3 regions of the Paraburkholderia sp. SEWSISQ10-3 4 genome follow, and region 1 is predicted to be linked to each of the others. Evidence: predicted binding sites of a transcription regulator. Region 1 holds the regulator's gene; each other region holds the start of a gene.
What was found. Region 1 encodes HrcA, which represses chaperone genes, less so after heat shock. Its sites were predicted from a motif close to TTAGCACTCNNNNNNNNNGAGTGCTAA; they were not measured.
Positions count from the first base shown of each region.

Region 1 (9,884 bases):
TGCCGGCCGAGCGGATTCGCATGCCGTCGTCGATACCTGCCGGGATCTTCACTTCCAGCGTCTTGGTTTCCTTCACCTTGCCCGCGCCGTGGCAATGGCCGCACGGCTCGGGGATATAGGTGCCGGTGCCGTGACACTTCGGGCAGGTCTGCTGGATGCTGAAGAAGCCCTGCGACATCCGCACCGAACCCGAGCCGCTACAGGTCGGGCAGGTTTCCGGCTTGGTGCCGGGCTTCGCGCCCGAGCCGTGACAGATCTCACACGACACCCAGCTCGGCACGCGAATTTGCGTGTCGTAGCCGTGCGCGGCCTGTTCCAGCGTGATTTCCATGCTGTAGCGCAGATCGGCGCCGCGATACACCTGCGGGCCTGCGCGGCCGCCACCGCCGCGTGCGGCACCGCCGGCCGCCTGGCCGAAGATGTCGCCGAAAATATCGCCGAATGCATCGGCAAAACCGCCGAAGCCTTGCGCACCCGCGCCGCCCATATTCGGGTCGACGCCCGCGTGGCCGTACTGATCGTACGCGGCACGCTTTTGCGAGTCCGACAGCATTTCATAGGCTTCCTTCACCTCTTTGAAATGCTCTTCCGCATCCTTGTTGCCGGGATTGCGGTCGGGGTGGTGCTTCATCGCAAGCTTGCGATAAGCCTTCTTGATTTCGTCGTCGCTCGCGTTCTTTGCGACGCCCAGAACCTCGTAGTAATCCCGTTTCGCCATATCGGTTCAACGCCACTCGCGCAATGCGACGCGGTGGCTCCTCTTGAATGCTGGAGTCTTGCGACTCGTCCGGCCGCTGCTCACGCCGTTTTTACGCGGCTTAAACAACGCCCTCCATAAAACAAATGTGCCCGGAGAGCCCAAAAAGGCTCACCAGGCGCGATAACCGCTTTGCAGGTTCATGCACCCGGACGGGAGCAAACCGTTTTGCAGCCAGGCCGCACACATCGCTGTGTGCGGCTTTACGGTCAGATTGCGACCCGGCTTTAGTCTTTCTTCACTTCCTTGAACTCGGCGTCGACCACATCGTCCTGCTGCTGGTGGCTCGCGCCACCTGCCGATGCGCCCGCACCTGCCGCGCCCGCTGCCGCAGCTTCGGCACCTTGCGCAGCCTGCATGTCGGCGTACATCTTTTCGCCCATCTTTTGCGAGGCGGTGGCCACCACTTCGATCTTGGCTTCGATCGCGGCCTTGTCGCTCGAACCGCTCTTCAGCGTTTCTTCGAGGTCCTTCAGCGCGGTTTCGATCGCTTCCTTCTCAGAGGCTTCCAGCTTGTCGCCGTATTCGGTGAGCGCCTTCTTCGTGCTGTGGACCAGCGCGTCGCCCTGGTTGCGGGCATCAGCCAGCTCACGCAGCTTGTGATCTTCTTCCGCGTTCGCTTCGGCGTCCTTCACCATCTTCTCGATTTCGGCTTCGGACAGACCCGAGTTCGCCTTGATCGTGATGCGGTTTTCCTTGCCGGTCGCCTTGTCTTTCGCGCCGACGTGCAGAATGCCGTTCGCGTCGATGTCGAAGCTCACTTCGATCTGCGGCGTGCCGCGCGGTGCCGGCGGAATGCCTTCAAGGTTGAACTCGCCCAGCAGCTTGTTGCCCGCTGCCATTTCGCGTTCGCCCTGGAACACCTTGATCGTCACGGCGCCCTGATTGTCATCAGCCGTCGAGTAGACCTGTGCGTGCTTGGTCGGGATCGTGGTGTTCTTGTTGATCATCTTCGTCATCACGCCACCGAGCGTTTCGATGCCGAGCGACAACGGGGTCACGTCGAGCAGCAGAACGTCCGTGCGGTCGCCCGACAGAACCTGGCCTTGAATCGCGGCGCCAACGGCCACGGCTTCGTCCGGGTTCACGTCGCGGCGCGGATCCTTGCCGAAGAATTCCTTAACCTTTTCCTGCACCTTGGGCATGCGGGTCATACCGCCGACCAGAATCACGTCGTCGATTTCGCCGACCTTCACGCCTGCGTCCTTGATAGCCATGCGGCAAGGTTCGATTGTGCGTTCGATCAGCTCTTCAACCAGTGCTTCCAGCTTGGCGCGCGTGATTTTCAGGTTCAAGTGCTTCGGACCCGACGCGTCGGCCGTGATGTACGGCAGGTTGATTTCGGTTTGCTGGCTCGACGACAGTTCGATCTTCGCCTTTTCAGCCGATTCCTTCAGGCGTTGCAGCGCGAGCACATCTTTCGACAGGTCGACGCCTTGTTCCTTCTTGAACTCGCCGATGATGTAATCGATGATGCGTTGGTCGAAGTCTTCACCGCCGAGGAACGTATCGCCGTTCGTGGACAGCACTTCGAACTGCATTTCGCCGTCAACGTCAGCGATTTCGATGATCGACACGTCGAACGTACCGCCGCCCAGGTCATACACCGCGATCTTGCGGTCGCCCTTTTCGGCCTTGTCCAGACCGAATGCCAGCGCAGCTGCGGTCGGTTCGTTGATGATCCGCTTCACTTCCAGACCGGCGATGCGGCCTGCGTCTTTGGTAGCCTGACGCTGGCTGTCGTTGAAGTACGCGGGAACCGTAATCACAGCTTCGGTGACCGGCTCGCCGAGGTAATCTTCAGCGGTCTTCTTCATCTTGCGCAGCGTTTCCGCCGAGATTTGCGGCGGTGCGAGCTTCTGGTCGCGCACTTCGATCCATGCGTCGCCGTTATCGGCTTTCATGATCTTGTACGGCATCAGCGCGATGTCTTTCTGCACTTCCTTTTCTTCGAAGCGGCGGCCGATCAGGCGCTTAACCGCGTACAGCGTGTTCTTCGGGTTCGTGACCGACTGACGCTTCGCAGGCGCGCCGACGAGAATTTCGCCGTCTTCCATGTAAGCGATGATCGACGGCGTGGTGCGCGCGCCTTCCGAGTTCTCGATCACCTTGACCGAATTGCCTTCCATGATCGCCACGCACGAGTTGGTCGTGCCGAGGTCGATGCCGATGATTTTGCCCATTTTTACTAATCTCCTGACTTTGATCGCTGCGGGAATCGCCGTTTTTGCCCATCTGGCGGTACGGCGATCCGCTCTGAATTCCTACCTGCACTCAACATAAGTGCGTCCGCATCGTTTTCAAGACCTCTTTTGCGATGCGGTCTTTAATTTTTTTCAATCGGTCGAACTTTTGCCGCTTTTTTCACCATTTGCCGTGCTGCCGACCACATTGGCCGCACGGATCGTTTCCCGCGCGACCACAACCGCCGCCTCGAACTGCCCGAGACTGCGCCAGCCGGCTGCCCGGCCGAGCCGCTTGCCTCGATAAAAGAAGAGCCATGTGGGCACGCTGTGAAGCATGACCGCAGTGGCGTCGACGGGAATGTTGGCCATGACGGCGCCTGTCAGCCGGACCGGCTGATACACCGCTTCTGCAGTAGCCCGTGCCGCGGCGCGGGCTGCTTACTTCGGTGCCGCGACAGTCACGAGAGCCGGACGCAGCACGCGGTCGGCGATCACGAAGCCTTTTTGCAGCACAGCAACGACAGTGTTCGGTTCCTGGTCGGCCGGCACCATCGAAATAGCCTGGTGACGGTGCGGGTCGAACTTCTCGCCAACCGGGTTCAGGGCGACGACGCGGCCCTTCTCCAGCGCGCCGGAGAGCTGGCGCAGCGTGAGCTCGACGCCTTCGCGGACCTTCTGCAGGTCGTCGGACGAGTGGGCAACCGCTGCTTCGAGGCTGTCGACCACCGGCAGCAAATGCTCAGCGAAGCTTTCGATCGCGAACTTGTGGGCCTTGGCGACATCTTCCTGGGCGCGGCGGCGCACGTTCTCAGTCTCCGCCTTCGCCCGCAGGAAGCTCTCCTGCATCTCGGCAAGCTTCGCTTCTGCCTCGGCCAATGCGGCTTCCGCGCCGGTTGCCGGCGCTTCAGGCGCTGCGTTTGCAGCCGCGTCCTGCTGGGGTGCCGCAGCCTCGGCGGCCTGGCGCGCGGTTTCGTCGGCGGGCGTGGGATTCTGGCTCGTCGGGTTCTCTTGCGTGTTTTCCATGTCGCTGAAAGTCGTTTAAAAGTTAAAGCTATCGGTGGCGGCAACGCGTCAAAAACTGCCGCAATTTGTGCGTTGCAAAATTGCGACAGACAACTTACTACGTTAACGCGTATCGAAACGCCAGATGGGGCCGGAAAGACCCAATTCAAGCGCCTCTCCCGGAACTTTTCACACCGCGGACGTGCGGCAGAAATGCCCGGTTACAACCATTATTGCGTCGCAATCAGATTGAGATTGAGTGCGCTCAACAAGTGGCCTATGCTCCATTAAAGCGTCGGAAAAGACACGTTAACCCTAATCTAACGTAAGCCTTACCGATAATTTTCAATTCCACCTGATTCGCCTGTTTCCATCTGAATCTTCCCAAGGGGAGTACCGTGAAACTGACCTTTGCAATATCGGTGGTCGCATTGGTACTGATCGCGGGCACCACGACCATCTGCATGTCCGGGGCCGTCAACGATCACACCACCGAGTACGGCGGTGTGCACGCGACGATGGAACAATTGTTCAATCCCCACCTGAAAGTTTGTCGATAGTGCGCCGGTCGCGCTTTGTCGGTCTGCCGTGCAAAGCGGCGGCCGGTTCGCGGTATGTCTTGCGCCGCTCCTGCTCGACCTGTCGCTTCACCTTGCTCTCTTCCGTTTCCGCATAGAGCGTCTGCGCGACGCTGGCCGGGCCGCGCACGTCGCACACGCCCAGCACTTCCACCTGCCAGACAATCCGCTCGATTTCGATCTCGACCAGGTCGCCTACGCGCACCTCCTTGGCCGGTTTGACGCTCGCGCCGCCGATGCGCACGTGCGCTTTTTCGACGGCATCCGCCGCGAGCGAGCGTGTCTTGAAGAAGCGCGCCGCCCAAAGCCATTTGTCGATGCGCAGCTTCGCGCCCGGTTCGGTTGAAATCCTGTAGTTCATGAGCCTGCTTAAGCCCCAGTCGTGTGCGGCACCGGCACTGCTTGCACGGGCCAGCCCTGCAGATTCTGCGCGACGATCTCGCCAAGCGCGGCAATCCACGGCTGCGAGGCGTTCAGGCAGGGAATCCGATGAAACTCCTTGCCGCCCGCCTGCAGGAACTCGTCGCGCACCTCCATGCCGATTTCTTCGATCGTTTCAAGGCAGTCGGCGGTAAAACCCGGACAGAACACGTCGGCACGCCGCACGCCCGCCGAGCCCAATTCCTTCAGCGTGGGCGCGGTGTACGGCTGCAACCACTCGGCCTTGCCGAAGCGCGACTGAAACGTGACGCGGCATTCCACCTGCGTCAATCCCAGCGCCTGCGTCAACAACGCGCCGGTCTGCTGGCATTGCTCGTGGTACGGATCGCCGAGATCCATCGTGCGCTTGGGCACGCCGTGGAAGCTCAGCACCAGCTTGTCGCCCGCCGCGAAATCCGGCCGGCCGTGCTGATGCCAGTAGTGGTGCACCTGAGCGGCGAGCGCGGCGATATACGCCGGATGCTCGGCGTACTGCCGCACCGTGCGGATTTCCGGCTGATTGCGCATGCGCTTCAAGGCCGAAAAGGCGTCGTCGAAAGCCGTGGCCGTGGTCGACGACGAGTATTGCGGATACATGGGCATCAGCAGCACGCGCTCGGCGCCCGCCAGCTTGAGCTGGTTCAGCATGGCCGGAATGCCCGGCGTGCCATACCGCATTGCGTAGTCGACCAGTACCGTGTAGTCGTTCAATTGCAGCAGATGGCGCAAACCCTCCACCTGCTTCTCGGTGAAGACACGCAGTGGCGAGCCTTCCGGCATCCACACGGCCGCGTACTTCTTCGCCGACGCGGGGCTCCGGAACGGCAAAATCAACGTGCGCAGGATCACCTGCCACAGCAGCGCCGGAATTTCGACCACACGCGGATCGGACAGGAACTGCGCAAGATAGCGCCGGACCGCACGCGGCGTCGGCGCGTCGGGCGTGCCGAGATTGATCAGCAACACGGCGACACGGTGTGACGTGGCGTTCTGTGATGGCCGCTCGAGGTCGAAGCGCATAGGCAGCAGGGATAACCGCTTGGGGCGGAGAGTCGGTTCAGGTGGAATTCATTATAGCGGCGCGGTCCATTGCAAGGTCCGCCAGGGCCCCCTGGCCATTCGGCCAATTGGCAAGCCGCGCGCCGTCGCGCATTATTTGCAGCATGAGATGTACCGCAGCCAACGGTGACCGCAGGTTACTGCTGGCTGAGCGTCAGGGAAAGCAGCCGCGCAGTGATGTCCACGATTGGGATCACGCGGTTGTAAGCCATGCGGGTCGGCCCGATCACGCCGAGCGTGCCGACGATCTTGCCGTTCACCTCATAAGGCGCGGTGACGACGCTCATTTCCTCGATCGGCACGAGATTCGACTCGCCGCCAATGAAAATCTGCACGCCCGCGGCGTGACTCGACACGTCGAGCAACTGAAGGAGACTGGTCTTTTGGTCGAATACATCGAACAGCTTGCGCAAGCGCGCCATGTCCGACGACAGGTCGGCGACTTCGAGCAGGTTGCGCTCGCCGGAAATCAGCACGGTCTCGCCGGTGTCGGACTCATCCGTGCTGGCCGTGACCGCGGCGTGCATCAGCGTGGTCATGTCGCCGCGCAATTCGTCGATTTCTTCGCGCAGGCGGCGGCGCACGTCGTCGAACGAGAGGCCCGCGAAGTGCGCGTTGATGTAATTGGAGGCTTCCACCAGCTGCGACGGCGAAAAGTCGCGCTGGGTGGCCATGATGCGGTTCTGGACGTCGCCTTCGGGCGTCACGATGATCAGCAGAATGCGCTTGTCCGACAGGCGCATGAATTCGATCTGCTTGAACACGTGGCTGCGGCGCGGCGTGAGCACCACGCCGGCGAACTGCGACAGATTGGACAGCACGCTGGCCGCCGCGGCGACGACTTTCTGCGGTTCGCCCGCCTGCAGCGTAGTCTTGACGATACGCATCACCGCTTCTTCGTCCGCGGCGGATTCCACCGTCAGCATGGTGTCGACGAACAGCCGGTAGCCGCGCGGCGTCGGGATCCGGCCCGCCGACGTATGCGGACTGATGACGAGCCCCAGGTCCTCGAGATCGGACATCACGTTGCGGATCGTGGCCGGGCTCAGTTCGAGGCCGGAGTAGCGTGACAACGTGCGCGAGCCGACCGGCTGACCTTCGGCGATGTAGCGCTCGATCAGCGTTTTAAGGAGGGTTTGTGCGCGGGGATCTAGCATGACGGAAAATTTTAGCTCAATGGTGCGGCTACAGCGAGCGCTAACGGCGCCAACCCCTGACAATCGCGCCGCCGGTTGGCGGGGCGACGCCAGGTATTCTGTGCGGCGCCTTGACTGGCGCTGTGTGCAGCATCCTTGCCGGCGCGCATGTCATCAAGGCTTCACCATTCTAACGATAATCCTCCAATGCGCTGGCAGCCCGTTTGCGCAGGCCCGTCACCGGGTCTGTCTGCGGTTCTTTTCAGGCCCTACCTATGGTGTAATGCCGGCATGCAAGTGACCAGCCAGTTCAAGACCGTCGCGCTCGTCGGGCGCAACAATACGCCGGGCATCGGCGAGCCGCTGACCGCGCTCGCCTCGTGCATCGCGAAGCGCGGCTTCGAGGTCGTATTCGAAGCCGACACCGCCGCCGAAATCGGCGTCACCGACTATCCGGCGCTGCGCCCCGCCGAGATCGGCGCGCGCGCCGACGTTGCCGTGGTGCTAGGCGGCGACGGCACGATGCTAGGCATTGGCCGCCAGCTTGCGCCCTACCGCACGCCGCTGATCGGCATCAACCACGGCCGCCTGGGCTTCATTACCGACATTCCGATCTCCGACATGCGCGAGATCGTGCCGCAAATGCTCTCGGGTAACTTCGAGCGCGAAGAGCGCATGTTGCTCGAGGCGCGCATCATGCGCGACGGCGCCCCGATCTATCACGCGCTTGCCTTCAACGATGTGGTGGTCAACCGCAGCGGTTTCTCGGGGATGGCGGAACTGCACGTCTCGGTGGACGGGCGCTTCATGTACAACCAGCGCTCGGACGGCCTGATCGTCGCCACGCCAACGGGTTCGACCGCCTACGCGTTGTCTTCGCAGGGGCCGATCCTGCATCCGCAACTACAAGGCATCGTGCTGGTGCCGATCGCGCCGCATGCGTTGTCGAACCGGCCAATCGTGCTGCCGGACGACTCGAAGGTGAGCATCCAGATCGTCTCGGGCCGCGAAGTAAACGTCAACTTCGACATGCAGTCGTTCACTTCGCTGGAATTGGGCGACACGATCGAAGTGCGCCGCTCGCGCCATACGGTGCCGATGCTGCACCCGGTCGGTTACAGCCATTTCGCCACGCTGCGCAAGAAACTGCACTGGAACGAATACCCGTCGCACGAAGAAGATACCAAGCCCTGAGCGGTCCCCGAGCGCCGGAATGCCGGACCGCCGGGCTATCGGAACACGAACGCCGCTGCCGAACCCTGAATCTCAAGCTCACCAGACGACCTCCATGCTTCGCCACCTCTCGATACGCGACTTCGTCATCGTCGCCGCGCTCGACCTCGAATTCGACAGCGGCTTTACCGTTTTCTCAGGCGAAACAGGCGCCGGCAAGTCGATCCTGATCGACGCGCTGGCCCTCGCGCTCGGCGCCCGCGCCGAAGCAAGCGTGGTGCGCACCGGCGAGAGCCGCGCCGACATCACCGCGGAATTCGAGACGCATGCGCAAGTCGAGCAATGGCTCGATGAGCAGGCGCTCGGCACGACCGCCGACGACGGCCATCACGGCAGCACCGTCATGCTGCGTCGCGTGGTGGACGCAAATGGCCGCTCGCGCGCGTTCATCAACGGCACGGCGGCGACGCTCGCGCAGTTGCGCGAAGTCGGCGAGATGCTGGTGGACATTCACGGGCAGCATGCGCATCAGTTGCTGATGCGTCCTGACGCGCAGCGCGAACTGTTCGACACCCACGCCGGCCTCACGGAAACCGCGGTAGCTGTCACGCGGGCATGGCGGTCGTGGCGCGACAAGGTGCAGGCCGTGGAGCATGCGCAAACGCGCGACCGCGAGCTGCAACTGGAGCGCGAGCGTCTCGCCTGGCAGCTCACCGAACTGGACAAACTTTCGCCGCAACCGGGCGAATGGGAAGAGGTCAACGCCGAGCATCGGCGCCTGTCGCACTCGGCCAATCTGATCGACGGCGTGCAAGGGGCGCTCGGCGCGCTGTCCGAATCTGACGAAGCGATGATCACGCATCTCGCCTCGATCGTGTCGAAGGTGCGCGACCTCGCCGAGATCGACCCGGCGCTGAACGACGTGCTGGCGGCACTGGAACCAGCCGAGATCCAGTTGCAGGAAGCGGCGTATTCGCTCAGCCACTACGCGCAGAAACTCGAACTGGATCCCGACCGGCTTGCCCAGGTCGAAAAGCGTCTCGACGCGCTGCACTCGGCCGCACGCAAATTCCGCCTGCAACCCGAGACGCTGCCTGAAGAACACGAAGCGCGCCGCGCGCAACTTGCCGCGCTCGACGCCGCCGCCGATCTCGACAGCCTCCACGCGGCCGAAGCCAAAGCCAAAGAAGCCTTCCTCGCCGAAGCGAAAAAGCTCTCGAAGGCGCGCGCCAAGGCCGGCAAGGCTCTAGGTGCAGCGGTAACCACCGGCATGCAGGAACTGTCGATGAAAGGCGGCAGCTTCGATGTGGCGCTGGTGCCGTTGCCGGAAGGTGGCGCGCATGGGCTCGAACAGGTCGAATTCCGCGTCGCCGGTCATGCCGGCGTGCCGCTGCGGCCGCTCGCGAAGGTCGCCTCAGGCGGGGAACTGGCGCGGATCAGCCTCGCTCTCGCGGTCATTGCGAGCGCCGCGAGTCCGACTCCAACCCTGATCTTCGACGAAGTGGATACGGGAATCGGCGGCGGCGTCGCCGAAGTGGTCGGGCGCTTGCTGCACCAACTGGGGCAAGCGCGT
Region 1 is NZ_JALPRI010000024.1:72,002-81,885, forward strand. Features, by position in the region: gene dnaJ (molecular chaperone DnaJ) at 1-718, opposite strand, end outside; gene dnaK (molecular chaperone DnaK) at 985-2,940, opposite strand; partial or broken gene M0D68_RS30845 (thioredoxin) at 3,094-3,279, opposite strand; gene grpE (nucleotide exchange factor GrpE) at 3,382-3,966, opposite strand; gene M0D68_RS30855 (hypothetical protein) at 4,344-4,505, shown strand; gene M0D68_RS30860 (RNA-binding S4 domain-containing protein) at 4,477-4,884, opposite strand; gene hemH (ferrochelatase) at 4,893-5,963, opposite strand; gene hrcA (heat-inducible transcriptional repressor HrcA) at 6,140-7,159, opposite strand; gene M0D68_RS30875 (NAD kinase) at 7,430-8,332, shown strand; gene recN (DNA repair protein RecN) at 8,427-9,884, shown strand, end outside.

Region 2 (9,884 bases), on a different contig from region 1:
GCTCCTGGTTCGCGCGCAGCTGGCTTGCGGCCCGCGCATTGCGCTCGACCATCAACACCCGCGCGGCGCCGCGCGAGGCAGCTTCGAAGCCAAGCGCACCGCTGCCGGCAAACAGATCGAGGCAACGCTGGCCGTCCAGCCGTTGGCCGAGCCAGTTGAAGAGCGTCTCGCGTACGCGGTCGGGCGTGGGGCGCAGGCCGTCGAGGTCGAGCACGGGCAGCGGTGTGCGCTTCCAGTCGCCGCCGATGATACGGATGGCGTGCGGCTTGCCGCCTTTGGACGAAGCGCCGTGGGCGCGTGAAGGAGCAGAACGGGGCATGCAGTTTCGATTACGTTATTAGGGCGCCCGCGACGCCGATGCGTGCGGACTGGAGCGCCAACGTTACCACAGGGGCGCCTGGCGTCCAGCCTGGCCGTTCGGCCAATACGACGGGTGGCGGCGCGCCTGATAAAATGTGCGGCTTCCAGCGCCTTGCATCCCGCATCGCAACGCTGCCTGCCGCTCCCACGGGCCCGTCCCGGCTGCGCGCATCGGCGCGCGCTCTCACCACGCCAGATCATGTTCAGCTTTTTCAAACGATTCAAGGGTTCGAAAGAGTCCGATAACGCGCCAGAAGAATCGCAGACAGCGCCGGAAGCCCTAGCGCCCGAACCCGCCGTAGAGGCGCCGCAAGCGCCCGTCGCGCCGTCAGCGCCGCAGCCGGTGGCTCCGGTTCGCGTCGATACGCAGCCGGCTGCCGCGACGTCCGCCAATGAGCCCGAAGCCGAAGCACCCGCGCTCGAAACCGTCGAAATCGTCCCGCCGCCTATGCAGGACGCGAACGCAAAGCGCTCGTGGCTCACGCGTCTGAAGACCGGTCTGTCGAAAACGAGTTCGAGCCTGACCGGTATTTTCGTCGGCACGAAGATCGACGAGGATCTGTACGAAGAGCTCGAAACCGCGCTGCTGATGTCGGATGCGGGCGTCGAAGCCACCGAATTTCTGCTCGAATCGTTGCGCGAAAAAGTGCGCGCCGAACGCCTCACCGATCCTCAGCAGGTGAAAACAGCGCTGCGCACGCTGCTGATCGACCTGCTCAAGCCGCTGGAAAAATCGTTGATGCTCGGCCGCGCGCAACCGCTGGTCATGATGATCGCGGGCGTCAACGGTGCGGGCAAGACCACCAGCATCGGCAAGCTCGCCAAGCATCTGCAAAGCTTCGAGCAGTCGGTGCTGCTGGCTGCCGGCGACACCTTTCGCGCCGCCGCGCGCGAGCAGCTCGCAATCTGGGGCCAGCGCAACAACGTGACGGTCGTGTCGCAGGAAAGCGGCGATCCGGCCGCCGTGATTTTCGACGCGGTTGGCGCCGCGCGTGCGCGCAAGATCGACGTCATGATGGCGGACACGGCCGGCCGTCTGCCGACGCAACTTCATCTGATGGAAGAACTGCGCAAGGTGAAGCGCGTGATCGGCAAGGCGCAAGACGGCGCGCCGCATGAAGTGTTGCTGGTAATCGATGCGAACACCGGCCAGAACGCCCTCGCGCAAGTAAAAGCCTTCGACGACGCGCTCGGCCTCACCGGCCTGATCGTCACCAAGCTCGACGGCACCGCGAAGGGCGGCATTCTCGCCGCGATTGCGCGTCAGCGTCCGATTCCGGTGTACTTTATCGGCGTCGGTGAAAAGGTAGAGGACTTGCAGCCGTTCAGCGCGGAAGAGTTTTCGGACGCGTTACTGGGCGGTTGAACACAGCGACGTTCGTCGCAAAACAAGCAAAAAGGGCGCTCTTCCGAGCGCCCTTTTTTTCATTCAAGCCACAGCATCATTCCGCGTCGGGCTGAACACCAGGCGCTGCGCGAGCGAACGCGTCGATCTGCATCGCGTGTTCGTAGATTCGCTGAATCGTCGGAAACTTCGCCGTATCCACCTTGAAGCGCTGAGCGTTGAACACCTGGGGAATCAGACAGGCGTCAGCCAGTGTCGGCGTGTCGCCGAAACACAGCTTGCCGGTGCGCGAATCGCCCGCCAGATGTGCATCGAGCGTCGCAAAGCCTGCTTCGACCCAATGCTTGTACCACGCGTCTTTCGCGTCGTCGTCGACACACAGCGTGTGTTTCAGGTATTTCAAAACGCGCAGATTGTTCAGCGGATGGATCTCGCACGCCACCTGCAGCGCCACCGAACGCACATAGGCGCGCTCGGCCGGCGTGCCGGGCAACAGCGGCGGCTCCGGATGCGTTTCCTCCAGATACTCGATGATCGCGAGCGATTGCGGCATCACTTCGTTGCCATCGACGAACGTGGGTACGATGCCGTCCGCATTCACCTTGCGATACTCCGGCTTCAGCTGCTCGCCGCCGTCGCGCACGAGGTGCACCGGCACATAGTCGTACGGCAGGCCCTTCAGGTTCAGCGCGATGCGCACGCGATAGGACGCCGAGCTTCGGAAATAGCTGTAGAGCTTCATGTTATGTGTCTCCTCCCACCGCGCTTCAGACGACGCGTACGCTGAGCTCGCCGAGCCCGTCCACACCGCCCTTCATGAGGTCGCCCTGCACCACCGCGCCGACGCCTTCGGGCGTGCCGGTGAAAATCAGATCGCCCGGTTGCAGTTCGAACAGCGTCGACAGATAGGCAATCGTCTCGGCCACCGACCAGATCAGTTGCGACACATCCGAATTCTGTTTTTCCTCGCCGTTCACCGACAACCAGATCGCGCCCTTGCCGACATGGCCGACTGTCGTGACTGGATGGACTGGACCGAGCGGCGCCGAGTGATCGAAGCCCTTCGCGGTATCCCAGGGACGGCCCAGCTTCTTCGCTTCGGCCTGCAGATCGCGGCGTGTCATGTCGAGACCGAGCGCATAACCGTACACGTGGTCGAGCGCGCTTTCGGCCGGAATGTTCTTGCCGCCTTTGCCGATCGCCGCCACCAGTTCCATCTCGAAGTGGACGTTCTTCGATTGTGAGGGATAGGGGAATTCGCCGGTCGCACCCGGCGCGACATACAGCACGGCATCGGCCGGTTTGGCAAAGAAGAACGGCGGTTCGCGGTCAGGATCGTGCCCCATCTCGCGCGCGTGCGCCTCGTAGTTGCGGCCCACACAGTAGATGCGACGCACCGCGAACTGCTCGCTGGACCCCACGACCGGCACCGCAACGACCGGTGCGGGTGCAAATACGTAACTCATCCCGTTCTCCGTTTCTGGATTGTGCCGCGCCCGCGCGGCGATAAAACATCGAGTGTAACGCGCGGCAAAGCGCCGCGCAGCGGATCGGCACCGGCACGCGCGGACCGGCGATTCCGCCGCATCGTCTCACGGGATCGCCGGCCCGCCGGACCGCCTCGTCGCTATAGATGCGATACTCACACTGGATAGCGTCCTTTGAATTCCCTGGCCGACCGCCCAAGGCGGCACGCCCTCGTCCCACTGCGCCCGATGACCGACTCCGCCGACACCGCCAATTTTTTTCCCTGCGCCCGCTATATCAAGGAAATCGGCCGCGGCCCGAACGGCGCCCGCGCGCTGACTGCCGAAGATACGCGCACGCTTTACACCGCGATGCTCGACGGCCGCGTGGCCGATCTCGAACTCGGCGCCGTGCTGCTAGCGTATCGCGTGAAAGGCGAAACGGCCGACGAACTCGCCGCCATGCTGGCCGGCGCGCAGGCGTCGTTCGAACCGCTTCATCTGCCGCACGCGGCATTCCGGCCCGTGTCGATACCCACGTACAACGGCGCGCGCAAGCAGCCCAACCTGGTGCCGCTGCTCGCGCTGCTGCTGGCGCGCGAAGGTGTGCCGGTGCTGGTGCATGGCGTCACGGAAGATCCGGGCCGCGTGACGAGCGCTGAAATCTTCACACATCTGCAGATTCCGCACGCGCGATCGCACGCCGACATCGAAGACGGTCTCGCCGAGCGCCGTCTCGCATTCGCACCGATCGAGGTACTCGCGCCGAAGCTCGCGCACCTTCTCTCGCTGCGCCGGCGGATGGGCGTACGCAATTCAACGCACACGCTCGTGAAAATTCTGCAGCCGTTCGCGCCCGCCGGGCTGCGGCTCGTGAACTATACGCATCCGCCATATCGCGACAGTCTCACCCAACTGTTCAACACGCACCCGGCCGCCGCGGAGGGCGGCGCCCTGCTCGCGCGCGGCACCGAAGGCGAAGCGGTGGCCGACACGCGCCGCCAGGTGCAAGTGGATTGGCTGCACGACGGCATCTGCGAAACGCGTGTGCCGCACGAGCGCTCGTCGCCCGACGCGCCTGAAGTCGACTTGCCCGAAGCTCGCGACGCCGCGACCACAGCCGCCTGGATCGACGCCGTGTTGCGCGGCGAAGCGCCTGTCCCGAGCGCGATCGAACGGCAAGTGGAGCTGATCGTCGACGTCGCGAAAATACCCGTGTGACGTGCGCGGCGTGAGTGCAACAAAGTGCTTGCGGCATAGCCCGCACGCGCCATGATGACGGCCGCGGGTTGACACGCCGCGGCGAGCCGTCATACATTAGACGCATGCGTTCCCTTCCGAACACCCTCCGAATTACCTCCGGCCGCCTAGCGCGGCCCCTATCGCTACGTCTAGCGTAAGTCAGACGTAGCGCCGCGCGTTGGCAGCCTGAATCATCCAGATTAGTTGCCCAAAGCGCGGTCTTCAAAGCAGCTCCCCGCAGTTACTGTCTCACCCCCGACCGTAGTTCTTCACAACCTGTAGTCGTTTGCGTTCGTCCGTTTACCCTTCGGACGAGGCGCGAGGGTCAATTTCATGTTGCGCAATCCCGCTGAAAAATACCGCCCCTTTCCCGCAGTGCGCCTCACCGGGCGCAAATGGCCGAGCCGCACGATCAACCAGGCGCCGATCTGGATGAGCACCGATCTGCGTGACGGCAATCAGGCGCTCATCGAGCCGATGAATGCCGCGCAAAAGCTCGAATTCTTCGAGATGCTGGTGGCGATCGGCTTCAAGGAGATCGAAGTCGGTTTCCCGTCGGCCTCGCAAACCGACTTCGATTTCGTGCGCAAGCTGATCGAAGAAAAACGCATTCCCGACGACGTGACGATTGAAGTGTTCGTGCCCTCACGCGCCGAACTGATTGCGCGCACGTTCGAATCGCTGGAGGGCGCGCCGCGCGCCATCGTGCACCTGTACAACGCAATCTGCCCGTCGTTTCGCAAGATCGTCTTCAACCAGTCGAAGGAGCAGATCAAGGCACTGGCGGTGGAAGGCACACGCCTCATCAAGGAACATGCGCAGGCGCGGCCCGACACGCACTGGACGTTCCAGTATTCGCCCGAAACCTTCAACGCGACCGAACTCCCCTACGCGCGCGAAGTATGCGACGCAGTCGCGCAGACCTGGCGGCCCACGCGCGACCACAAGATGATCGTCAACCTGCCCGCGAGCGTCGAGGCCGCGACACCGAACGTGTTCGCCGATCAGATCGAATGGATGGACCGCAATCTCAGCTATCGCGACAGCATCGTGCTGTCGGTGCATCCGCATAACGATCGCGGCACCGCCGTGGCCGCTACGGAACTGGCGCTGCTGGCGGGCGCGGATCGCGTCGAAGGGTGTCTGTTCGGCAATGGCGAGCGCACCGGCAACATGGACCTCGTTACGCTCGCGATGAACCTTCACGCGCAGGGCGTCGACCCGGGCCTCGATTTTTCAGACATCGATGCGGTGCGGCGCGTGGTCGAGCGCTGCAATCAGATTCCGGTGCATCCGCGGCATCCGTATGCGGGTGATGCCGCAAAGCGGCCGGTGTGGAGCGATGAGGATCTGCAGCGCGTAGCTGCCTGAGTGACTTGAGACGGGGCGGAGCCGCCCTCCCCGTTTGGACCGCATTAGCGGCGGCGCAACTGCATCAAAACCCGCCTGACCGACCCACCAGGCGGCCAATTCAGCATGAGCGGTGCAACCCGCCTGCTCTTGCCGTTCGAGCGCTCACAAGGCGCTCACCCACTGCGACTGGCGAAACGGAGTGAGCTCAAAAAGCTCACTCGATCGCGCAACGCGTCGCCTGCCAGGCAATCAGACGCCATTGCCCGTCTTCCTGTGTGTGAATCGCCGTGTACGCAATCGGAAACAGCAGCGCGCCATTGTTCGCTTCCATTTCGATCAGCGCGCGCCCCGTGACGACGCAGGTCTCGCGCCCCACCGGCAGCACATCTTGCGACTGCACCTCGATCTGCCGATAGCGGCGGCGCCCAGCGGTAATACCGTCGATGAACTGTCGCTTCGTTTCGCGCTTGCCGTTCGTATGGACATAGCTCACGTTGTCCGCGAGCAGCGCATCGAGCGACTGCCCGTCGCCGTCGACCATCGCACGGAAGCGCTCGCGCTCGAGCCCGCGAATCGCTTCGATTATCTTTGCCGCCATTGCTCAGCCCCTTGCACCGGTGAGCCGAACGTGGCCACGGTCGTCAGAAGTTATATTGCAAATATAGCTGGTGGAAATTTATACCAGGATTCGGCTCTTTGATACCGCCATTGGAAATATGCTGGAAGCGGTAGCCCGCCTCGTACTGCTGGTGACTGCCGAATTGCAGGCCGACTCCCGCCATGGGGGCGAACTGGAACGCGGTCGCGAGCGTGAGGTCAGTAGAAATTCTCGGGCTCGACAGGAGGCGGATACCGGCACCTGCTTCGATGTAAGGGCGAATCGCACCCGCTCCGTCGATGAAGCGAATGATAGGCGTCACACCGATCTCGCCGATGTTCTCGTGCACATTGCCTTCGTCGGTGTGCCACCAGGCCACGTGCGCTTCGCCGATCAGCGAAAAGTGCCAATCGCCGATCTGCCACCACGTCAGATTCGGATCCCAGACCAGGCCGAGATCGAGTTTTTTAATGTGGTGATCTCCGAGACCGCCGGCGATCTGCACGCCGAACTGGTCGGCTGCCGCCACTCCGGAGCAGGCAAGTAGCAAAGCCGCCGACAAACCTTTTAGAGCCAGACCACGCCAAACATTTTTTTTGTTGTTCATCGAACACCCGACCTAGTCGAACGCTGATTACCTTCGAATTGTTCCGCCTATTCTAAAGACAATCCTGATTTCGTGGATTGTCTGAAGAATGTTGAATTTCCGCAATTAGTCACTTCGGTTTTAGAAAAAGTCGGTCACTTATAAGACCGAAAGGAATGTGTTAGGTAAATTCTACGGCGCACACGCACTTGCCGACAGAGCCCTCCATGGCTATCAAAACCTAAATTTCAATAGGAATTTACGGAACTTGGATGCCCCTACGGCCTCTAAGTATTAGCACTCGGCAAATCAGAGTGCTAACATCCAACGCTGGAGTCGTTTTAACTGAACACGCTTTTGTCTGATTCCAAAGGAGTTTCCTACGTGAGCCATGCAATGACCCTTCCGAGTACTTTGAGCCCGTCGTCGGCTAAGGCCGCTTCGGCAGGTGCGCTGGCGCTCTCGCATTCCTCGCTGCTGCCCGGTCAACTGGGCAATATCGACGCCTACATCCAGGCCGTAAATCGGATTCCGATGCTGACGCCGGCGGAAGAACGCCAGTTCGCCACCGAATTTCGCGAGCAGGACAACCTTGGGTCCGCACGCCGTCTCGTCCTGTCGCACCTGCGGCTGGTCGTATCGATCGCGCGCAATTACCTTGGTTATGGACTGCCGCATGCCGACCTGATCCAGGAAGGCAATATTGGCCTGATGAAGGCCGTGAAGCGCTTTGACCCCGAGCAAAACGTGCGCCTCGTGTCGTACGCCATGCACTGGATCAAGGCTGAGATCCACGAATACATTCTGCGTAACTGGCGGATGGTGAAGGTCGCCACCACCAAGGCGCAGCGCAAGCTGTTCTTCAACCTGCGCAGCCACAAACAGGGTCTCGGCGCATTCACGCCGGACGAGATCGAAGGTCTCGCCAAAGAGCTGAACGTGAAGCGTGAAGAAGTGGCCGAGATGGAAACGCGCTTGTCCGGCGGCGATATCGCGCTGGAAGGTCAGGTCGAAGACGGCGAAGAGTCGTACGCGCCGATCGCCTACCTTGCCGACTCGCATAGCGAGCCGACAGCCGTGCTGGCTTCGCGTCAGCGCGACAAGCTGCAAAGCGACGGTATCGCGAGCGCGCTGGACGCGCTGGACGCCCGCAGTCGCCGCATCATCGAGGCTCGCTGGCTGAAGGTGGAGGACGACGGTTCGGGCGGCTCGACGCTGCACGAACTGGCCGACGAATTCGGCGTGTCGGCCGAACGCATCCGCCAGATCGAGGCAAGCGCAATGAAGAAAATGCGCGGCGCGTTGACTGAATATGCGTAACACTTAAAGCTTGAGTCGTGCCGGCTCGTCTGGCGCACACTGTTTAGCTGCAGAGCCCTGCCCTCGCAAGAAGGCAGGGCTTTTTTGTGCCCACTCGACAATGCCAGCGCTCGATCGAAGACGCACGCGCACTCACTCAAGAACATGCCCACCAAACACGTGTTTCTTGACGTATCACAAACCCCATAGCAATACTGTCCCGACGGCGTGACGTTCGCGACCCAATGCCGCAGTGCCGAACTTACGCGCACTAGGTCATTGCTCCTAGAATCGGGATGAACTCGCCAAGCCTCCGAACCGGCCTGGATCCAGCCGGTTAAGCCGGTGTGAAGTTGCCTTCTACCGATCATGACCATAGCCCTGAATCGCCATAGCACCCCTCGCTCGAGCCTGCGCAAACGGCTCGCTGCCTGGGCGCGCGGTCCGACGCTGGCGCGGGATATCGCCATCGTCCTCGCCATCAAATTCGCATTACTGATGGTGCTCAAGTACGCGTTCTTCAATCATCCGCAGGCGGAGCATATGTCGCTGCCGCCTGAACAAGTCGCGCAGGCGCTGCTGTCCGTGCCTGCCTCGCATCCGTCCCAAGGTGGTCAACATGCCCGTTAGCGAAGTCGTAGAACTGTCGCGCCTCCAGTTCGCCATCACGGCGCTTTATCACTTTCTGTTCGTGCCGCTCACGCTCGGTCTGTCCTGGTTGCTGGTCATCATGGAGTCCGTCTATGTGATGACCGGCAAGCAGATCTACAAAGACATGACCCAGTTCTGGGGCAAGCTGTTCGGCATCAACTTTGCGATGGGGGTCACCACCGGCCTCACGCTGGAATTCCAGTTCGGCACCAACTGGTCGTACTACTCGCACTATGTCGGCGACATCTTCGGCGTGCCGCTGGCCGTTGAAGGGTTGATGGCGTTCTTCCTCGAATCGACCTTCGTCGGCCTCTTCTTCTTCGGCTGGAAGCGGCTCTCGAAAGTGCAGCACGTAAGCGTCACGTTCCTCGTCGCGCTCGGCTCGAATCTGTCGGCGCTGTGGATTCTGGTGGCCAACGGCTGGATGAATAATCCGGTCGGCGCTACCTTCAACTACCAGACCATGCGCATGGAACTCGACAGCATCTTCTCGGTGCTATTCAATCCGGTCGCGCAGGTGAAGTTCGTGCACACCGTATCGGCCGGTTATGTGACCGCTTCGATGTTCGTGCTCGGTGTGTCGTCGTGGTATCTGCTGAAGCGCCGCGACACCGAATTCGCTTTGCGCTCGTTCGCCATTGCCGCCGGCTTCGGCCTGGCCTCGACACTGTGCGTGATCGTGCTCGGCGACGAATCCGGCTACCGCACCGGTGAAGTTCAGCAGGTCAAGCTGGCCGCCATCGAATCCGAATGGGAAACGGCGCCCGCACCGGCGCCCTTCACGATCATCGGCATTCCGAACCAGAAGGAAGAACGCACCGACTATGCGATCCGGATCCCGTATGCGCTCGGCCTCATCGCCACGCGCTCGATCGACGAACCGGTGGTCGGCCTGAAAGAACTGATGGCGCAAAACGAAGTGCGCATCAAGAACGGCATGCTCGCCTACGCCGCACTGCAAAAGCTAAAGCAAGGCGATGTCAC
Region 2 is NZ_JALPRI010000013.1:108,959-118,842, reverse strand. Features, by position in the region: gene rsmD (16S rRNA (guanine(966)-N(2))-methyltransferase RsmD) at 1-319, opposite strand, end outside; gene ftsY (signal recognition particle-docking protein FtsY) at 560-1,726, shown strand; gene maiA (maleylacetoacetate isomerase) at 1,803-2,447, opposite strand; gene M0D68_RS23010 (fumarylacetoacetate hydrolase family protein) at 2,473-3,171, opposite strand; gene ybiB (DNA-binding protein YbiB) at 3,421-4,392, shown strand; partial or broken gene M0D68_RS23000 (2-isopropylmalate synthase) at 4,747-5,730, shown strand; gene M0D68_RS22995 (nuclear transport factor 2 family protein) at 5,981-6,364, opposite strand; gene M0D68_RS22990 (acyloxyacyl hydrolase) at 6,408-6,971, opposite strand; gene rpoH (RNA polymerase sigma factor RpoH) at 7,335-8,270, shown strand; gene cydP (cytochrome oxidase putative small subunit CydP) at 8,619-8,879, shown strand; gene M0D68_RS22975 (cytochrome ubiquinol oxidase subunit I) at 8,869-9,884, shown strand, end outside.
Region 2: rpoH (RNA polymerase sigma factor RpoH) is a predicted target of HrcA. The motif match lies at 7,245-7,271, and genes of this name have one in related genera.

Region 3 (9,884 bases), on a different contig from region 1:
CTTGAGACGAAGCTTGACGACATCCGAAAGATGGTGTTGTTTGAGCCGCGCGGCGCTGTCTGGCACAACGCCAACATTGTGTTGCCTTCGGAACATCCTGACGCGGATATGGGATTCGTTATCCTCGAAACGACAGAGTATCCAGCCATGTCCGGATCCAACGCCATGTGCGTTGCGACCGTGCTCCTCGAAACTGGGATTCTCCCTATGCAGGAGCCCGTCACCGAGCTCGTCCTGGAAGCTCCAGCTGGTCTGATCAAAGTTCGCTGCGAATGCTCAGACGGCAAAGTAACAAGCGTGCGCCTCGTGAATCAACCCGCATTTTGCTATCACACTGATAAGAACATCGAAGTTCCCGGCATGGGGACAATTCGAGTCGATGTCGTGTATGGAGGAATGACGTTCGCGATGGTTGACGCAGCGGACTTAGGCTTTTCAATCAACCCCTCGGAAGCGCGGGAGCTGTGTGAAATTGGCGAGAAGGTCAAGCTCGCCGCTGCCGAGCAACTGGCGGTTGAACATCCCGAGAATCCCCAGATCCCGGGAATTACGGCAACAGAGTTTATGGGACCCGTGCTGCAGGAGAACGGGCAGTTGATCTCGAGGAACACAGTCGTCGTATCGCCCGGTCGCTGCGATCGTTCTCCGTGCGGGACAGGATCTTCTGCAAGACTTGCATTGCTGCATGCGAAGAAGCAAATCGAGGTGGGGCAGATACTTGTCCATGAGTCAATCACTGGCAGTCGCTTTACGTGCAGTATCGAGAGGCTTTCTGAAGTTGGGAAATATCCGGCCGTCGTTCCGGTAATAGCCGGGCAGGCATGGCTTACTGGCTTCTACCAGATGGGCATGGATCCGACTGATCCTTATCAACAGGGATTCACCGTCTCCGACACATGGATGAAGACTGTCTAACGATCCGGCAAGCAACATAGTTCATGATCTTTCGACAGTAATGTTCGATTGCAGATGCGCGTTCAACCAGGATTGATGGACTGAGAGAGGGCTGGCGAATTCGCTGGTGGCTTGCGATTTCGACCGCGGACTAAGCAATGTGCCATGTTGACGCCGTGCGAGCTATCAATGGGCCAGATGAAACACGCTATGTGTGATATTCAGGCGGGGCGGACAGTCTTGTTGTATGTCGAACGCCCCTTTGACTCTCGACGTGAGTGGTTTCTCCTGGCGAAGCCGGCCCGGGTGAGAGGTCAGATTTGCTGGACGGTTTCGGGAATTGCGTCGAGTTGACAGTTGCCTGAACTGGGCTCGGGCCATTGCCACAGCCACGCCTGTTTGAGAAGGGTCTTACGGTCCGGGTGGATCGATTCAGACAAAATGAAACGCATCAACGAGGGAGAGAATTATGCGCTGGAAGAAAACTTTGCAGATCGTGGGCGTTCACTGCGAAGGTGAAATCGGCAAGATCATAACTGGCGGCGTCGTCGATATTCCCGGTAAGACCATGCTCGACAAGATGAATCACATTAACGAGGTAGATGACAGTCTACGGAAGCTCGTCATCTTCGAACCCCGTGGATGCCTGCAGATGTCTGTCAATATACTCCTGCCGCCGACGCGGCCAGAAGCGCATGCTGGTTTTATCGTGATGCAGGCGGACAAGGCGCACCCGATGTCAGGTAGCAACGCGATTTGCGTCGTTACGGCACTCCTCGAGATGGGCATGGTGCCGATGCAGGAGCCTGAAACCACTGTGGTGCTTGATACTCCCGCAGGCCTCGTCACTGCTCGCGCGACGTGTATTGACGGGCGATGCACTGGCGTGTCGCTGGACATGGTGCCTTCGTTCGTTGATCGCCTCGACGTGCCGATCGAGACGAAGGAGTTCGGCACTATCAAGGTGGATATAGCATTTGGCGGTGTGTTCTACGCATTGATCGATGTAGAGCAGGTCGGCCTTGATTTGGTGCCCGAGAACGCGCGTCGACTTGCGGATGTCGGTGTCGCGTTACGCAGCCTTATTGATGAACGTGTTCGCGTAGAACATCCGCTATTTCCACAAATCAATAATATCGCGTACGTAATGTTCCGCAGAAGGTTGAGCGATGTGGAATATCAGACTTGTACGACCCTGCCACCAGGTCGTATCGATAGATCTCCGTGTGGGACTGGAAGCTCGGCGAACCTGGCGACGCTTGCTGCGCGTGGACTCGTCGACGTCGGCGGAAGCCTGATATCGCGCTCGACCATCGGCAGCGAGTTTCGCGTCGAATTGCTGGGCCGAACCGAAGTTGGTGGACGGCCCGCCGTGCTGCCACGTATTCGAGGCCGTGCTTGGATCTATGGGATCGAGCAGCTCGGCGTGGATCCAGACGATCCGTTGGCTGCGGGTTTTACGCTTAGCGATACCTGGGGGGAAGGGCGATAGCCGTTCCGGGCGAAGACGCAAACGGACGGCAGGCGAAGTAGTGAGATCGGATCTGCCATTACGAGGAAACAATGTGCGGTTGTTGTACCGTGTGGACGTCGTGACAGCATTTTGGAAGGGGAGGTTCGACGATGTACCAACTCAAGAGCGCTTCGTATATCCCGTTGACGGCGAAGAATGCTGACTAAAGGGGCCAATTAGCCACAGGCACGGCGGTCGCGCTAAAGGAGCACGGCGTCGGATTATCTTGTAGCGGCTTGCTAGGCGGATGGGCGGGAGTTTTAGCATGGGTCCACCGAAGGGCCCGGCACATCATTACGCCACGAAGCAGCCAAACTCGAATGAAACTTCTGGATGAAGCGCGGGTGCTGTGCGACTGCTGAGTTTGATCACCTATGTTTGCTATGAGAGAAACGTAACCTCGTGTCGATGTACGAAATGAAGTGAGGGCTTAGCCTTGGACGAAATCGTTGATGAAATTTGGAATCTTCTTCACGCAGGTGCGAACGTTGGAAGAGAACATTCGCCATTTACGGTGCTGCAGGCTGCGACAGTGGGCGTCGACGGGGCGCCCGCAGTACGAAATGTAGTGCTGCGTCGGGCCAGTCGCGAGGACCGCTCGGTGACATTCCACACGGACGTCCGTTCGCAGAAGGTTACGGAGTTACGGAAAGATGCCCGGATCTCAATTGTCGGTTCTGACTTCGAATCAGGGATACAGATTCGTCTTCAAGGTATCGCAAGAATCATAGAAGATCCCGAAAAAACCAAGCCGGCATGGAACTTGAGCAGACCTCGAACTTTGATCGTCTACAGTACGCCGCACATTCCCGGCACGCCGGTAGCTTCTCCGGAAGACGCGTACGCAAAGACAGATGCCGGAGTGGACGGTGAATCGGTAGGGTTCGAGAATTTCTGCCTGATTGACGTAAGGATTTCGAAGATCGACTACCTCAACTTGTATTCAACCGGCCATGTCCGCGCGAGTCTGGAACATGACGGGGAGAGGTGGTGTGGGAAATGGGTGGCTCCTTGATTTGCCAGTCCGCAAGTTGACAACAAGGGCGTGAGCGATATAGTTGATGGGTCGGCGGCCCCGAGCGTTGTAGATTCCGCCATGCGCAGCCCGACATCGGCAACCTTGGGGGGCGGCGGGCTATGCTCGATGTGGATAAGTGAGCTCCCTTGGAATGTGCGATTCGTTTACTGTCACACGGCCTGCTTGGACAACAACGAACCTGACATCAGGTTCACTGTTTGGCTTTGACGATCGACAGGGACTGGCTGTCGAGTGCACCGGCTGGATTTTTCGCTGATACCGTATGTCGATGAGAGGCATGCCACGGAATCAGAATCGCTTCGATGTATTCGAGGAACTTGAAGAGCAGGACGCCAAGAAGATCAAGCAACAGCGAAACGAATACGGTAGACTAAATCGGTAATTACGACCTTGCCACGAATCTTTTTCCGGAGAACTTTTGGACTCCAAAGTCACCACCTCGAAGGTCTTGGATACGTCATCGTACGCGCACCAGGAGACTCTGATTCAGCTCTTGAAGCAACTACACACATATCCTCGTAATTCAACGAAGGCAGTTTGGCTTCGATAACCGAATTCAATTCGTTCGCGATATCGCGGTTTCTGCGATTCCGCTCGAGATCGGGCAGCAAGTCGGTGGCGTCTTCGAGCCGACTCGCAACGGGTACGCGAAAAGTGAGCGTGTCACTGGAGTTTTCTGATAGTCCCTCACGCTCCCGGCGCTTCAGATCGTCGTGTATCCAGACGTAAAACGCGGGACATCTCGAAGTGTTCGAGTCAAAACTCAGATCCGCGAAGACGAGCAGAACTGGCTCGCCGATGCGGAGGTAGTAATTCACCGTCGATCTTTCAAGGGGGACAGAGTAAAACTCGCCCGTCGCGTTCAGCGTAGGTGATTCACTGCCTTTGAGCTGGACGTGGAATAGGCCGACATACTGTCCGTCGTCAACCAACTGAACCTGATAATCCAGTCCAACATCGTCAGTGCCGTCGGTCGGCTTCGGCCGCCAGTTATCAGGCTGATTCGCAGCGAAACATTTTTCTGCGCGATGCCCGATGCGCTGCGCCTCACTCTCTTGCGGAAGCCGTTCCGAAGCCATCGTCCCCCCGAATGAATTCGAGTCAGTTTTTCGATATTCTAAATCCCCCTATACATAAGTCGAAACCTCGTCTTGCGCTGTGCACAGGGTTAGTTGGTTGAAATCTCGTGCACCTCTAGCGAGCCATCATGGAAGCGAACATTCCTGTGGCAAAGCGCGTCTGTGCGGAGCGGACAGTTTGTGCGCGCGTCAAGCGTCCGATATGGCAGGTTTAACGGACGTTGTAGATCGCTTGGTCGGTTTGCACCGATCGCGGCTGGCCCGGGACAAAGGAGGTCTGTACGGCAGTCGACAACGCTGGGTATTTACCTTTAAGCCGTCGTTACCATTCCGCGGTGATGACTTGATCGAGCAACTGAACGGTGATCTGCCCTGACACGGAGGGCGGTAGCATGGCGGCCGCTGGCCGTATCATGGTTTTCGAATTTCCAGAGCGTGACTGATGAATGTGACTGATTCAGGGTTTGCCCTAAGTTTAACGTTGATCGTGAAGTTTTGTGACCGGTTGCTGTTCAGTCTCGTACGGCACGCGGGCTACCAAGAGATAGCATTTTCGATGCTAAGTGGTTGTTTGTTATGGAAAATGCGTGTCACCGCCGTGTCGGAATGTATGTTCCGAGTTCAAACTTAAGTGAACAAAGTTCAAAGTTAAGTGAATCTCGACACCTGACAAAGCGACATCCCTTCTTGAATTTGTCACCACCCGTCCATATAATTAGCACTCGCTGCACGAGAGTGCTAACAACATCGCCGGTTGGCTCAGCCAGCCGGGTTTTCTCAGCGTTCTTCAGTCTCAATCAAGAGAGGAGTATGTATGAACCTTCGTCCTTTGCATGATCGCGTGATCGTCAAACGTCTGGATCAAGAAACCAAGACCGCGTCGGGCATCGTGATCCCCGAAGCCGCAGCAGAAAAGCCGGATCAAGGCGAAATTCTGGCAGTCGGCCCGGGCAAGCGTGACGACAAAGGCGCACAAATCGCCCTCGACGTGAAAGTTGGTGACCGCGTCCTGTTCGGCAAGTACGCAGGCCAGACCGTCAAGGTCGACGGCAACGAACTGCTCGTGATGCGCGAAGAAGACATCATGGCCGTGGTGCAGAAGTAAGCGCCAGTCGCTACTTTTCCCGGTCATATCCCAAAGAATTCAAGGAGTTAGAAGATGGCAGCTAAAGACGTCGTATTCGGTGATTCCGCCCGTGCCAAGATGGTTGAAGGCGTGAACATCCTCGCGAACGCTGTGAAGGTCACGCTGGGCCCGAAGGGTCGCAACGTTGTCCTGGAACGCAGCTTCGGCGGCCCGACGGTCACGAAGGATGGTGTTTCGGTCGCGAAAGAGATCGAACTGAAAGACAAGCTCCAGAACATGGGCGCACAAATGGTCAAGGAAGTTGCTTCCAAGACCAGCGACAACGCAGGTGACGGCACCACGACCGCAACGGTTCTGGCTCAGTCGATCGTCCGCGAAGGCATGAAGTACGTTGCATCGGGCATGAACCCGATGGACCTGAAGCGTGGTATCGACAAGGCTGTGTTCGCAGCGATCGAAGAACTGCGCAAGATCAGCAAGCCGTGCACGACCAACAAGGAAATCGCTCAAGTCGGTTCGATCTCGGCAAACAGCGATTCGTCGATCGGCGACCGTATCGCTGAAGCGATGGACAAGGTTGGCAAGGAAGGCGTCATCACCGTTGAAGACGGCAAGTCGTTGCAAGACGAGCTGGACGTTGTCGAAGGTATGCAATTCGACCGCGGCTACCTGTCGCCGTACTTCATCAACAACCCGGACAAGCAAGTTGCTGTGCTCGAAAACCCGTTCGTGCTGCTGCACGACAAGAAGGTTTCGAACATTCGTGACCTCCTCCCGGTCCTCGAGCAAGTCGCTAAGGCTGGCCGTCCGCTGCTGATCATTGCAGAAGACGTCGAAGGCGAAGCGCTGGCTACGCTGGTTGTGAACAACATCCGCGGCATCCTGAAGACTGTTGCTGTCAAGGCTCCGGGCTTTGGCGATCGTCGTAAGGCCATGCTGGAAGACATCGCGATCCTGACCGGCGGTCAAGTTATCGCTGAAGAAACCGGCCTGACGCTCGAAAAGGCAACGCTGGCTGAACTGGGCCAAGCGAAGCGTATCGAAGTGGGCAAGGAAAACACGACGATCATCGACGGTGCTGGCGAAGCTGCAACCATCGAAGCACGTGTGAAGCAAGTTCGCACGCAAATCGAAGAAGCTACGTCGGACTACGACCGTGAAAAGCTGCAAGAACGCGTGGCCAAGCTGGCCGGCGGTGTTGCAGTGATCAAGGTCGGTGCTGCGACCGAAGTCGAAATGAAGGAAAAGAAGGCACGTGTCGAAGACGCACTGCACGCAACGCGCGCAGCTGTGGAAGAAGGCATCGTTGCTGGCGGCGGCGTCGCACTGATCCGTGCACGTACGGCAATCGCTGGCCTGAAGGGCGCTAACGCCGATCAGGACGCAGGTATCAAGATCGTGCTGCGCGCGATGGAAGAGCCGCTGCGCCAGATCGTCACGAACGGTGGCGAAGAAGCCAGCGTCGTGGTGGCAGCTGTTGCTGCTGGTACGGGCAACTACGGCTACAACGCTGCAACCGGCGAGTACGTCGACCTGGTTGACGCAGGTGTCGTGGACCCGACGAAGGTGACGCGCACGGCGCTGCAAAACGCAGCTTCGGTCGCTGGCCTGCTGTTGACCACCGACGCAGCTGTTTGCGAACTGCCGAAGGAAGATGCTCCGATGGGCGGCGGTATGCCCGGCGGCATGGGCGGCATGGGCATGGACATGTAATCTCCGATTGAGCCTCACTTGGCCTCGTTTGAGGCTCAGTTGGAAACACATGGGGAGGTGCGTCGCGAGGCGTACTTCCCAAAACAAAAAACCCGCAGAAATGCGGGTTTTTTGTTTTGGGGCTAACGATAAGCCGGTTCGCTATGACTAGCGCTCGATGCAATCGGTGTTCATCAGGCAGTTGTCGCGCAAGTAGCTGAATATATGCGCTACGCTCTCGGCCGGCGTCAACACGGCCGTATCTATCTTCAACTCAGGATCAGCCGGGACTTCATAGGGTGCCGATACGCCAGTAAACGACGCAATCTCGCCGGCGCGGGCTTTGGCATAGAGACCTTTCGGGTCACGACGGGCGCAAGCGTCGACCGAGGCGGAAAGATAAGTCTCGATGAAATTGCCGGGTCCAACGATTTCGCGCGCCATCGCTCTGTCTTCACACATGGGTGAGATAAGCGCCGCGATAACGATGAGGCCTGCGTCGTTCATCAACTGGGCCACGTGCGCCACCCGGCGAATATTTTCACGCCGGTCGTTCTTGTCAAAGCCGAGATCGGACGCCAAACCGTGGCGGATATTGTCTCCGTCGAGGACGTAGCATGCATGGCCTAGCGATGCGAGTTGCTGCTCGAGTGCGAAAGCGATTGTTGATTTACCCGCCCCGGATAGCCCCGTCAGCCAGATCGTAACCGGCTTGTGGCGGAACATTTGCATCCGGTCGCGGGCGGTCACTTCGCCGTGGAAGCGTTGCAGAAAAGGCAGGGGCTGTCCCATTGTTCTCTCTCGACTCAGGCGGCGCAGTGCCAACCTTGCCGCCAGACGCCTGCGTTGTGCAGGCGCTCCAGCGAATTTTCGATCGTGACGTGAAAACCGTCTGATATGCCCGCGGGTAGAGGAATTGAAAATCCAGCGTGGGAGCTTGGGTATCCCGCGCCAGCAACGTCGGGCCGATACTCACCACTCGAACCTCTCGCGACGACCTCCGTACCAACGCGGACTTCGAGCGGAACTCTTTCTTCCGGCCGGGTGAGATTGACGGCCCAGCCCGAAATCACGCCGTTATGGACGGCGTCGACAAAACCGTCGTACATGTCGGCGGTAGTGTGCGGTTGGCTCTGCGCGAACTCTATGTATTCCTTGATGGGAGTGAGATCAAACTGGTTGATCACGCTCACCACTTTCGAGAGGAATTTTTCGTCAAAACCGAAAACGATCGAACTGTGCGCGTACGGATTTTCGAGCTGATTGATCGCCTCCTGAATGGTGCGCACCGACGCCAGGGCCTTTGAAAACACGTCGCCTGCTTGCAGGGCATGTTGCGCTATCGCCTGGTTGACGTCCTGAAATATCTCGTAATCGAAACGATTCTCTTCGGCAAACGTTTGCCTTGCTGTTTCACTCACATGAGTTCTGTTTTTGGGCGAGCCACTCGTTTTGTTGGTTTCGAAAAAAAAGGGCAATTCGAGCCCGGTCTTTCCGCAGAGCCGAAGTAAAAATTCGCTCATGTCTTCGCAGACGCCGGTTGCCGCGAAATGTTGGAGAACATGGGTCCGCGCGACTTCGAGGCTGCTTTCGTCGACTACGGAATGGCCGCTCAACATCTGGGTAAACAGGTTTTTCCCCGCGAGTGATTCGCTGACCCACTCGTCGAGCGAGATGGTGCCGCGCCGAACCAGAGCCTCGGTTGCCGACATACCGGCGCCTCGCTCAACTTCGCCGTTCTTGCCGTTGGCTGCGTACCAGTAGTGCGATATCTGACGTGCCAGCGGCTCGCGCAGAATCGTGCAATACGTCAGCGCGCTCTTCAGGTTCCTGTGCATGCCATAGGGCTGATGGCCTCCGCCAATCCTCGTGGTCATCAATTTGGCGTGACTGTTTTCCCAGCCTTCTCGCTCCCATTCGAAATTCACGAACTGATCTTTGCCTTTATTCAGATCAAAAAATGAGATAACGGTTGATCCGCCGCTCTTAGGCGGATGGATGAAGAAAATTGGTGAGGCCATGGGGGCTTATGACAGATTTACGAAATAGAAAGCTTAGCTCGGAGATAAAACCGGTGCTGTAACGTTTAATTACAAGTTAAAACGCATGTTGGCGTTGTGAAAGGAGCGGTAGTTCCGTTGGGTTTCGCGAGGAAGTCGAGCTCGGCCATGTGTTGAGGCGAGGCCTGAGGGAGAGATCACGTACAGGCGTGTCCGCTGGCGCGGGGCTTTCCACGGCGAACATCGATCAAGACGGGGAAAGGCGAGTTGGTGGCACGCGGCCGCGAGGCGTGCTTCCCAAAAACAAAAAACCCGCAGAAATGCGGGTTTTTTACCGGGGCTGTCGGGCCGCCGCTGAAGTGGAAACGCTCGCCAAGCGCCTGCCGCTTGCGCAGCAGACGCGTCGAGTCGTCAAATTAATGCCGTGCTTCGCCCGGTGCCGCGTCCTTGCCCGTTGCTGGCGGCGTGTCGTCGTCGCTGCTACGAGCCCAGAAAAAGCGATCCGGCAGATAGGCGCCCATGCCTGGCCGGAATGCGTTGCGCATTGCCTGATACAGATACTCCTGCGCCTCACGTACGG
Region 3 is NZ_JALPRI010000009.1:94,343-104,226, forward strand. Features, by position in the region: gene M0D68_RS19005 (proline racemase family protein) at 1-915, shown strand, start outside; gene M0D68_RS19010 (proline racemase family protein) at 1,364-2,386, shown strand; gene M0D68_RS19015 (pyridoxamine 5'-phosphate oxidase family protein) at 2,844-3,422, shown strand; gene M0D68_RS19020 (hypothetical protein) at 3,637-3,795, opposite strand; gene M0D68_RS19025 (DUF4365 domain-containing protein) at 3,878-4,525, opposite strand; gene groES (co-chaperone GroES) at 5,340-5,630, shown strand; gene groL (chaperonin GroEL) at 5,685-7,325, shown strand; gene cysC (adenylyl-sulfate kinase) at 7,473-8,096, opposite strand; gene M0D68_RS19045 (chondroitin 4-O-sulfotransferase) at 8,111-9,325, opposite strand; gene M0D68_RS19050 (hydroxymethylpyrimidine/phosphomethylpyrimidine kinase) at 9,721-9,884, opposite strand, start outside.
Region 3: groES (co-chaperone GroES) is a predicted target of HrcA. The motif match lies at 5,241-5,267, and genes of this name have one in related genera.